One region of the Amycolatopsis umgeniensis genome, then DNA from elsewhere that is predicted to be linked to it. Evidence: riboswitches for the same ligand, from Rfam matches in the RefSeq annotation. Region 1 holds a riboswitch; the other holds the start of a gene.
What was found. Region 1 has a riboswitch for glycine ahead of gcvP (aminomethyl-transferring glycine dehydrogenase). Riboswitches for the same ligand answer to the same signal wherever they lie in the genome.
Positions count from the first base shown of each region.

Region 2: it holds a riboswitch for glycine, as region 1 does, so the genes downstream of both, gcvP (aminomethyl-transferring glycine dehydrogenase) here and gcvP (aminomethyl-transferring glycine dehydrogenase) in region 1, are expected to answer to the same signal.

Region 1 is NZ_JACHMX010000001.1:8,813,356-8,818,965, reverse strand. Features, by position in the region: gene gcvP (aminomethyl-transferring glycine dehydrogenase) at 1-2,726, opposite strand, end outside; glycine riboswitch at 2,898-2,999, opposite strand; gene HDA45_RS40145 (MerR family transcriptional regulator) at 3,046-3,627, opposite strand; gene HDA45_RS40140 (TetR/AcrR family transcriptional regulator) at 3,925-4,539, shown strand; gene HDA45_RS40135 (bifunctional nuclease family protein) at 4,746-5,219, opposite strand; gene ftsR (transcriptional regulator FtsR) at 5,438-5,610, opposite strand, start outside.
Region 2 is NZ_JACHMX010000001.1:2,263,481-2,269,090, reverse strand. Features, by position in the region: gene HDA45_RS10080 (3-oxoacyl-ACP reductase) at 1-563, shown strand, start outside; gene HDA45_RS10075 (four-helix bundle copper-binding protein) at 751-1,134, shown strand; glycine riboswitch at 1,449-1,553, shown strand; gene gcvP (aminomethyl-transferring glycine dehydrogenase) at 1,597-4,428, shown strand; gene gcvT (glycine cleavage system aminomethyltransferase GcvT) at 4,437-5,528, shown strand; gene gcvH (glycine cleavage system protein GcvH) at 5,546-5,610, shown strand, end outside.

The DNA.
Region 1 (5,610 bases):
GCGAGGCAGCGCGCGGTGTGCGGGGCGTTCCGCAGCGGGCTCTCGGCCACCGGCCATTCCCCCGCGGCGACCTTCTCGATCTCGCCGCGGATCGCGATCATCGCGTCGCAGAACCTGTCGAGTTCGCCGAGATCCTCGCTCTCGGTGGGCTCGACCATGAGCGTGCCCGCGACCGGGAAGGACATCGTCGGCGCGTGGAGGCCGTAGTCGGCGAGCCGCTTGGCGACGTCGTCGACGGTGACACCGGTCCGCTTGGTGAGCGCACGAAGGTCGAGGATGCATTCGTGCGCCACCAGGCCGTCGTGGCCGGAATACAGCACCGGGTAGTGCTCCGCGAGGCGCTTGGCGACGTAGTTGGCGTTCGCGACCGCTGTCAGCGTCGCGCGCCTCAGGCCCTCCGCGCCCATCATCCGGACGTAGGCCCAGGAGATCGGCAGGATCGACGCGCTCCCCCACGGCGCGGCGCTGATCGGGCCGACACCGGTGGCCGGGCCCGCGTCCGGCTGCAGCGGATGGTTCGGCAGGTACGGCGCCAGATGCGCGCCGACGCCGATCGGGCCGATACCTGGTCCGCCGCCGCCGTGCGGGATGCAGAAGGTCTTGTGCAGGTTGAGATGCGAGACGTCCGCGCCGAATTTGCCGTACTGCGCCACGCCGATCAGCGCGTTCAGGTTCGCGCCGTCGACGTACACCTGGCCGCCCGCGTCGTGCACCAGCGCGCAGACCTCGCGGACGGTGTCCTCGTACACGCCGTGCGTGGACGGATACGTGATCATGATCGCGGCCAGGTCGTCCGCATGCTCGTCCACAGTGGACTTGAGGTGACCGAGGTCGATGTTCCCCTCGTCGTCGCATTTCACCACCACGACGCGCATCCCGGCCATGATCGCGCTGGCCGCGTTCGTCCCGTGCGCGCTCGACGGGATCAAGCAGACGTCCCGCGCCGCGTTCCCGCGTTCGCGATGGTAGGCCCGGATCGCCAGCAGTCCGGCGAACTCGCCCTGACTTCCGGCGTTCGGCTGAAGGGAAACCGCGTCGTAGCCGGTGATACCGGCCAGCCACCGCTCCAGATCCTTCACGATGGTGAGCAACCCGGCCGCGTCCTCGGCGGGCGCGAACGGGTGCAGACCGGCGAACTCGGGCCAGGTGATCGGCTCCATTTCGGCCGTGGCGTTGAGTTTCATCGTGCACGAGCCGAGCGGGATCATGCTCCTGTCGAGTGCGACGTCCTTGTCGGACAACGCCCTCAGGTACCGCAGCAGCGCCGTCTCCGAGCGGTGCGTGTGGAACACGGGATGCGTCAGGTAGTCGCTGGTGCGGCGCAGATCCGGCGGGAAGCCGTCGGCGGTGTCCGCGTCGAGCGAGTCCACATCGGACACCGCGACCCCGAAAGCCTTCCACACCAGGGAAAGGTGCTCACGGGTCGTCGTCTCGTCGCACGCGACGGCGACGTGGTCCGCGTCCACGAGCCTGAGGTTGACCCCGAGCTCACGAGCCGTGCCGACGACCCCGGCCGCGCGGCCGGGCACGGAAACCATGACGGTGTCGAAGAACTCGCAGTGCACGACGTCCACGCCGCTCTCGGCGAGCCCCGCCGCGAGCACGGTGGCCATGCGGTGCGCGCGGTTCGCGATGGCGCGCAGACCTTCGGGGCCGTGATACACCGCGTACATCGACGCGATGACCGCCAGGAGCACCTGCGCGGTGCAGATGTTGCTGGTGGCCTTCTCCCGGCGGATGTGCTGCTCGCGCGTCTGCAGCGCGAGCCGGTACGCGGGGGCGCCGTCGGCGTCCTTCGACACCCCGACGAGCCGTCCGGGCAACTGCCGTTCCAGTCCTTGCCGGACGGCGAGGTACGCCGCGTGCGGGCCACCGAAGCCCATCGGGACACCGAACCGCTGTGTGGACCCGATCGCGACGTCGGCGCCGAGCTCGCCCGGCGACCGCAGCAGGGTCAGCGCCAGCGGATCCGCGGCCATCACCACGGCCGCGCCCAGCGCCTTGGCCTCGGCGATGGTGTGGTCCCATTCGCGGACGACACCGGACGCGCCGGGATAGGACAGCAGCACCCCGAAGAAGTCACCACCGAGGCCGAGTCCGGTGATGCCCTGGGACAGGTCCGCGGTCACCAGCTCGATGCCGAGCGGTTCGGCACGGGTGCGCAGGACCTCGATCGTCTGGGGCAGCGTGTCCTCGTCGACCACGAACCGGTTCGACTTCGGCTTTCCCGCCCGGCGGACCAGTGTCATCGCCTCGGCCGCCGCGGTCGCCTCGTCCAGCATGGACGCGTTGGCGATCGGCAGACCGGTCAGATCGGCGACCATGGTCTGGAAGTTGAGCAGCGCTTCGAGCCTGCCTTGCGAGATCTCCGGCTGGTACGGCGTGTACGCGGTGTACCAGGCCGGGCTTTCCAGCACGTTCCGGCGGATGACCGGCGGGGTGACGGTGTCGTGGTAGCCGAGGCCGATCATCTGGACCATCGGCCGGTTGCGCGCGGCGAGCGCGCGGAGTTCGGCGAGCGCGCCGGTCTCACTGGCGGGCGGCGGCAGATCCGACGGCGTCGCGGATTCCCGGAGCGACGCGGGGACGGCGCGCTCGGCCAGTTCGTCGAGGGAAGCGACGCCGACGACATCGAGGATGCGCGCGAGTTCCTCCGCGCCGGGACCGATGTGCCGGTCCGCGAAGAGGGTTCCGGATTCGAGCGCGGCCAGTGAAACTGGCTCCATCGGGGACCTCCCAAGACGCGGGGGTGGGGCCGGGACGGATTGTCCTGGCCCTCCCCACTCTGTCCGTACCCCCGTGGGGGCGCCTGAGAGTTTCGCCCGAGTGTTGAGCCGGGCTTGCACCGTCGGCGGGGCCGCCAGGCTGTGACCTGGCGAACCACTTTCCAGAGGCGTCTCTTCCGCGCGGTCCAGGGTGCCTGAGAGGTTCCGGGGAGGACTTGCTCCTTCGGCGCCGAGCTCAACGGTTATCGGCTCGGTCTCTCCCGCGCGGATTCGTCGACCGCGGAAGTGAGCCTACCCTGCCGCTCGCGCGGCTTCATGATCAGCCGGTGCGACGCGCGTTACGGCGCTGCGTGAGCTCGTCCGGCGTGACGGTTTCGATCACGCCGCCGTCGGCCCGCTCGGCCTGGAACTCGTGGATGGTGCCGCTGATCTCCTGCATCGCCCCGCTGACCGCGATGCCGAAAACACCCTGCCCGCCCTGGAGTAAATCGACGATCTCTTCGGGCGAGGTGCACTCGTACACGGTGGTGCCGTCGGAGAACAGGGTGACCCTGGCGAGGTCGCGGACGCCGCGCAGCCGCAGGTGGTCGACGGCGACGCGGATGTTCTGCAGCGAGACACCGGTGTCCAGCAGGCGCTTGACGACCTTCAGGACGAGGATGTCCTTGAACGAGTAGAGCCGCTGCGAACCGGATCCGTGCGCCGTGCGGATACTCGGCGCGACCAGCTTCGTGCGGGCCCAGTAGTCGAGCTGCCGGTACGTGATCCCGGCGATCTGGCAGGCTGCGGGACCGCGGTAACCGACGAGTTCGTCCGGGAGGGAAGAGTCGGGGAACAGCTCGCCCTGCTCGCCGTCAGCGACCGGAACGAGCGGCTCTTGAGGGCTACCAGCCTCGACCACGCCATGCCTCCCCTCGCCCGACCTGGCGGCCGGCGAACAAAGCCGCGCGGACCCACGTGAGTCCGCACCGGAGTCCATCGTCAAGACGGATGCCCCAGACATCCGAATCACACCTTGGCGATTTACCTCCATTGACGGTAAGCGCGTCCGGCAAAGCGGTCAACGCGACGCGCGGTCGACCTCAAGCTCTTCTTGAGGCTTGTCCACGGCAGTCCCCCGAACGGCTGCACGCTTGCCGGTTTTACTCAGCCGTGTTATTTTTTACTCATGCAAGTAACTCCCTCCACGCAAAGTGCCATGCAAGAGGTGCAGGCGGAGCTCGGGCTGTCGGTCACCGAAGCCGCCCGGCGGGCCCAGATCGTCGGCGCCACGATCGCGACGATCTCCGACCTCGGCTACCACAAGACGTCGTTCGCGAAGATCAAGGAGCGGGCCGGGCTGTCCAGCACCCGGATCATCTCCTACCACTTCACCAACAAGGCGGGCCTCATGCAGGCCGTGGTCACCACCGCGACCGGGATGAAGGACAAGTTCCTCGAGGAGCGGATCCAGGGCACGACCGACCGGGCCGGGCTGCTGCGCGGATATATCGAGGCGGAGATCGAGTTCCTCGGCTCGTACCCGGAACTGGTGCGGGTCATGGTCGAGATGGCCTCGAGCGGATCGGACGCCGAAGGCTGGTTCATGTCGGCGCCGATCGTCGAGGAGTTCCGCACCGGCCGGCTCGAACGCCAACTGCGACAGGGGCAGCAGGAAGGCGCTTTCGGCGACTTCGCGGCGGACGTGATGGCGCTGTCGATCGCACAGGCCATCGACGGCGTCGCCGCGAAGTTCGCCGCGGACCCGAAGCTGGACCTGGAGCGGTACGGGCGGGAACTGGCGGACCTGTTCACGCGGGCGACCGCCGCCTGAAGCGCCTGGGTGAACGCGCCTGGGGTCGACGTGGCTGAAGGGCGCTTTCCCCACATCGCATGAGGGAAAAGCGCCCTTCGCCGCGTGCCATGCGGCGAGGGGGCCCTTCAGTCCGACCCGCACCCACCGCGGCCGCGTTCACCGCACGCAAGAAGAAGGGGCGGCGCCACCGGCGCCGCCCCTTCGTTCGAGATCTCAGTATGTGATCACGTGTCCGCGCCGCGGAAGTCCTCCGGCGAGACGGAGTCGAGGAACTCGCGGAACTTCTCGACCTCGTCCTCCTGCTCGTCGGGGATGATGAGCCCCGCTTCCTCCAGCACCGCGTCCACGGCGTGGATCGGGACTCCCACCCGCAGCGCCAGCGCCACCGAGTCGCTCGGCCGCGCCGAAACCCTGATGTCGCCGTCGAAGACCAGTTCCGCGAAGAACGTGCCTTCCTTCAAGTCGGTGATGACGACCTGCTCCAGCTCGCGGCCCAGCGCCCCGATGACCTCCTTGAGCAGGTCATGGGTGAGCGGACGGGCCGGGCGGACTCCCTGCTGCTCCAACGCGATGGCGGTGGCCTCGACCGAGCCGATCCAGATCGGCAGGTAGCGCTCGCCCTCGGTTTCCCGCAGCAACAAGATCGGCTGATTCGCGGGCAGCTCCACCCGCACGCCGACGACGCGCATCTCGCTCATCGGGCTTCGCCTCCCTCTCGTGCGCACGGGCCGCAACGCTTGTCTCGACGATCAAGCGACGGTGATCCCGACGCTACCCGTCTTCCGAGCGCTGTGCTCGCTGTCCGGACATTCTCGGTTCGCCCTCGGCAAACCCAACTCTCACGGTACGGCATAGGGTCCCGAACATTCAGTCATTGACAAGTGGCCTCACAAGGGTTCCCGGACCCCGGAGCCGCTCAGCCGCCCGTGACGGCGCGTATTCCGGCCTTCACCAAGAGCGTATGTAACGCTACGGTCAGTGCGGCCAGCTCCCGGACGACCTCGTCGCCCCTCGCTTGCGCGTCCTCGTCACGGTGCCGATACACCGGAGTCACGATCTGCTCCAGCAGACCGACTTCGCGGTCGGCCG
Region 2 (5,610 bases), 6.5 Mb from region 1:
TCTTCCAGTCCACAGTGGACGAATTCGGCTCGGTCGACGTCGCGTTCAACAACGCCGGCATCTCCCCGCCCGAGGACGACTCGATCCTCACCACGGGCATCGACGCGTGGGAGAAGGTGCAGAAGGTCAACCTGACCTCGGTGTACCTGTGCTGCAAGGCCGTGCTGCCCCATATGCAACGGCAGGGGAAGGGCTCGATCATCAACACGGCGTCCTTCGTCGCGGTGATGGGCGCGGCGACGTCGCAGATCTCCTACACCGCGTCCAAGGGCGGGGTCCTGGCGATGAGCCGGGAACTGGGCGTGCAGTTCGCGCGGGAGAACATCCGGGTCAACGCGCTGTGCCCGGGTCCGGTGAACACGCCGCTGCTGAAGGAACTGTTCGCGAAGGACCCCGAGCGGGCCGCGCGGCGGCTGGTGCACGTGCCGGTCGGGCGGTTCGCGGAGCCGGAGGAGATCGCGGGCGCGGTCGCCTTCCTGGCGAGCGACGACGCCTCGTTCATCACGGCGTCGCAGTTCCTGGTGGACGGCGGGATCTCGGGAGCCTACGTCACCCCTTTGTGAGGGACCCCGCGCTGTCCGTGAAGGCCTCCTTGAGGGACCCAGGGTCCCTCAAGGAGGCCTTCACGGACTTGCTTGCCCGGGCGTCACTCGTCCCGGTTGCTGGGATGGCGTACCCCTGACCTGCGCGGTAGTCCTGAGACGCGGAGCCGCCCGGTTCCGCGATCCGAGAAGCGCGGAGGCCCCCAGGATGACCCGGCAGATGAGCACCGCCATGCGCGACTGCATCGACCTGTGCAACGAGTGCCACGTCAGGTGCGAGGAGATGATGACGCGCTGCATGGAGATCGGCGGCGCCAAGCTCGGGATGATGATGGTGACCTGCGCGGACATGTCGCGGATGAGCGCTGACATGATGATGCGCTGTTCGTCCATGGTCGCCGACCTCGAGATGATGCGCATGTGCGCGAAGATGTGCGGCCTGTCCTCCCAGATGATGCGCATGTGCGCCGAGGAGTGCGCCAAGACCGGCGACGCCGAACTCGCCGAGGCCGCCGACATGATGATGCGCTGCGCCGAGCTCTGCGGCACCATCACCGCCGAAATGATGATGGAGAACGCGGAACTCGCGTGATCAGAGCCGTAACTCGCGTGATCAGGCCCGTGACTCGCGTGATCAGAGCCGTGACTCATGAGTTCCGCCTCTGATCACGCGAGTTCCGCTTCTGATCACGCGAGTGACGGCCGTCCGGGCACCGCGGGTGTCCGGGCGAACGGGAGAAGTGACGTGTCCGGCCAGAAGTAGACGCGCGCCGAACACGCCAGGTACGGTGTGCGCACAACTGCAGACAGGGCCGTTGAGCTGGAGCGGGAGAGCCCCCACGAACGTGGTGGGGCACCGAAGGAGCAAACTCCCCGGAATCTCTCAGGTACCCACTACCGCTTCCGCGAGGCCACTCTGGAAAGCAGGCGCGCAAGTGCGCCTCACCCAAGGTGAAAGCCACCCCGTTCACGGGTGGTGAAACTCTCAGGTGCCATGACAGAGGGGGAGTTCCCAGCGCACCGGTCTATCCGGCGCCTGATTGAAGGAGCTCCCTTGACCAGTACGTCCTTCGACGACCGGCACATCGGCCCCTCGGAGTCCGAGCAGGCCAAGATGCTCGCCGAGGTCGGCTACGGCAGTCTCGATGCCCTGGTCCAGGCCGCGGTGCCGTCCGCGATCCGGGTCACCCGTGACCTCGAGCTTCCCCCCGCCGCGTCCGAAGAGGACGCCATCGCCGAGCTCCGCGCGCTCGCCGCGCTCAACAAGCCGATGACGCAGATGATCGGCCTCGGCTTCCACGACACGGTCACCCCGGCGGTCATCCGCCGCAACGTGCTGGAGAACCCGGCCTGGTACACGGCGTACACGCCGTATCAGCCGGAGATCTCGCAGGGCCGTCTCGAAGCCCTCCTCAACTTCCAGACCATGGTCTCCGAGCTGGCCGGTCTCGCCACCGCGAACGCCTCGCTGCTCGACGAGTCCACCGCCGTCGCCGAGGCCGTCATGCTGATGCGCCGCGTGTCGAAGTCCAAGTCGAACAAGGTCGTCCTCGACGCCGAGTGTCTCCCGCAGACCATCGCCGTCGTCCGCACCCGCGCCGAGGCCATGGGCGTCGAGGTCGAGGTCCGCGACCTGCTCACCGGCCTGCCGGAAGAGTTCTTCGGCGTGGTCGTGCAGTACCCGGGCGCTTCCGGCGTGCTGCGCGGCGCGGGCTTCTACTCTGCCATCTCCGAGACCGCGAAGGCCGCCGGCGCGCTGTACACCGTCGCCGCCGACCTGCTCGCCCTCACGCTGATCACCGCGCCGGGTGAGTTCGGCGCCGACATCGCCGCCGGTTCGACCCAGCGCTTCGGTGTCCCGCTCGGCTACGGCGGCCCGCACGCCGGGTACATGGCCGTCCGCACCGGGCTCGAGCGTTCGCTGCCGGGCCGCCTCGTCGGCGTTTCGGTCGACGCCGACGGCAACCCCGCGTACCGCCTCGCCCTGCAGACCCGCGAGCAGCACATCCGCCGCGAGAAGGCCACGTCCAACATCTGCACCGCGCAGGTCCTGCCCGCCGTGCTCGCCGCGATGTACGCGGTCTACCACGGTCCGGACGGCCTCAAGCGCATCGCGACCCGCGTCCACGAGCTCGCCGCCGGGCTGGCGGGCGCGCTGCGCGCAGGTGGCGTCGAGGTCGTCCACGAGGGCTTCTTCGACACCGTCCTCGCCCGCATGCCCGGTCAGGCCGAAGCGGTCGTCGCCGTCGCTCGCGAGAACGGCATCAACCTCGGCCCGGTCGACGCCGACCACGTCCGCATCGCCGTCGACGAGGTCACCACGCCCGCGATCATCGCCAAGGTCCTCAACGCCTTCGGGATCGAGAACAAGGCCGAAAGCATTCAGTCGCTGCCCACCGGCCTCGGCCGCGAGAGCGAGTACCTCACCCACGAGGTCTTCCACTCGCACCGCTCCGAGACGGCGATGCTGCGGTACCTGCGCAGCCTGTCCGACCTGGACTACGCGCTCGACCGCGGCATGATCCCGCTCGGCTCCTGCACGATGAAGCTCAACGCCACCACCGAGATGGAGCCGATCAGCTGGCGCGAGTTCGCGGGTATCCACCCGTTCGCCCCCGCCGACCAGGCCGAGGGCTACCACGTGCTGGTCGAGCAGCTGTCGAGCTGGCTGGCCGAGGTCACCGGCTACGACAAGGTGTCGCTGCAGCCGAACGCGGGCAGTCAGGGCGAGCTCGCGGGCCTGCTCGCGATCCGCGCGTACCACCACGCGAACGGCCAGGCCGAGCGCGAGGTCTGCTTGATCCCGTCGTCCGCGCACGGCACGAACGCCGCCTCCGCGGTGATGGCCGGGATGCGCGTCGTCGTGGTCAAGTGCACCGACGAGGGCAACGTCGACCTCGAAGACCTGCGCGCCAAGGTCGAGGCCAACCGCGAAACGCTCTCCGCGATCATGGTCACGTACCCGTCCACGCACGGTGTGTACGAGAACGGCATCGACGAGCTGGCCAAGATCGTCCACGACGCGGGCGGCCAGGTCTACGTCGACGGCGCGAACCTCAACGCGCTGCTGGGTCTCGCCAAGCCGGGCGAGTTCGGCGGCGACGTCTCACACCTGAACCTGCACAAGACCTTCTGCATCCCGCACGGTGGCGGCGGCCCCGGCGTCGGCCCGGTCGCGGTGCGCGCACACCTCGCGCCGTACCTGCCGAATCACCCGCTGCTGGAGAAGGCCGGTCCCTCGACCGGCGTCGGCCCGATCAGCGCCGCCCCGTACGGCTCGGCGTCGATCCTGCCGATCTCGTGGGCGTACGTCCGCATGATGGGCGCGGGCGGGCTCACCGCCGCGACGCAGGTCGCCGTCCTCGCCGCGAACTACGTGGCCAAGCGCCTCAACCAGCACTACCCGGTGCTCTACACCGGCCAGGACGGCCTCGTCGCGCACGAGTGCATCCTCGACCTGCGCGGGCTCACCAAGGAGACCGGCGTCAGCGTGGACGATGTCGCGAAGCGCCTGATCGACTACGGCTTCCACGCCCCGACCATGTCGTTCCCGGTCGCGGGCACGCTGATGGTCGAGCCGACCGAATCCGAGGACCTCGGCGAGATCGACCGCTTCATCGCGGCGATGATCGCCATCCGCGGCGAGATCGACGCCGTCGCGCAGGGCAAGTGGGCCGCGGACAACAGCCCGCTGCGCAACGCCCCGCACACCGCCGAGACCCTGGTCGGCGACTGGGACCTGCCCTATGACCGCGAACTGGCGGTGTACCCCGCCGGGGTGAACCGCAAGGCCAAGTACTGGCCCCCGGTGCGTCGCATCGACGGTGCGCGCGGGGACCGTAACCTCGTCTGCTCCTGCCCGCCGCTCAACGCCTACGAGAACTGAGGCACTCGATGTCGAAAGAGACGTCCCTGCACGGAGTCCACAAAGGACTCGGTGCGCTGTTCACCGACTTCGCGGGCTGGTCGATGCCGATCCGCTACAGCAGCGAGCTGGCGGAGCACAAGGCGGTCCGCGAGACGGCGGGCCTGTTCGACCTCTCCCACATGGCCGAGATCGAGGTGACCGGCCCGCAGGCCGCCGACGTCCTCGACTTCGCACTGGTCGGCAACCTGTCCGGCGTCAAACCGGGCCGGGCGCGCTACACGATGATCTGCGACGAGACCGGCGGCGTGCTGGACGACCTGGTCGTCTACCGCCTCGCCGACGAGAAGTTCCTGGTCGTGGCCAACGCGGGCAACGCCGCCGTCGTCGCGGAAGCACTGGCCGAGCGGGTCTCGGGCTTCGACGCCGTCGTGGACAACAAGTCCGAGGACGTCGCGCTGATCGCCGTCCAGGGGCCGAAGGCGGTCGAGATCCTCGGCGCCGTCACCGACGCCGACCTCGGCGCGCTCAAGTACTACGCGAGCGTCCCGGCCGTCGTGAAGGGTCACGACGTCCTGCTCGCCCGCACCGGGTACACCGGTGAGGACGGCTTCGAGCTGTACGTCCCGGCCGGTGAGGCTCCCGCCGTCTGGCGCATCCTCACCGAGGCCGGCGAGCCGCACGGTCTGCTCCCGGCGGGCCTCGCCTGCCGCGACACGCTGCGTCTCGAAGCCGGAATGCCGTTGTACGGCAACGAACTCAGCCTCCAGCTGAGCCCGTACGAGGCAGGCCTCGGCCGCGTGGTCAAGTTCGAGAAGCCGAACGACTTCGTCGGCAAGGCCGCGCTGGAGGAACTGTCCAAGAAGGACGTTCCCCGGGTCCGCGTCGGGCTCAAGGGCTCCGGCCGCCGCGCGCCGCGTCACGGCTACACCGTCCTTTCCGGCGAGACCGAGATCGGCGAGGTCACCAGCGGTGCCCTGTCGCCGACCCTCGGGTACCCGATCGCCATGGCCTATGTGGACCGGGAGCACTCCGAGCCCGGCACCGAGCTTTCCGTCGACATCCGTGGCCGCATCGAGCCCGTCGAGGTCGTCGCCCTGCCCTTCTACTCCCGCGCCTGAAAGGCCCTTGAACGACCATGAGCATCCCCCAGGACCTGAAGTACACGAAGGAACACGAGTGGCTGAACGTCGTCGACGGCGT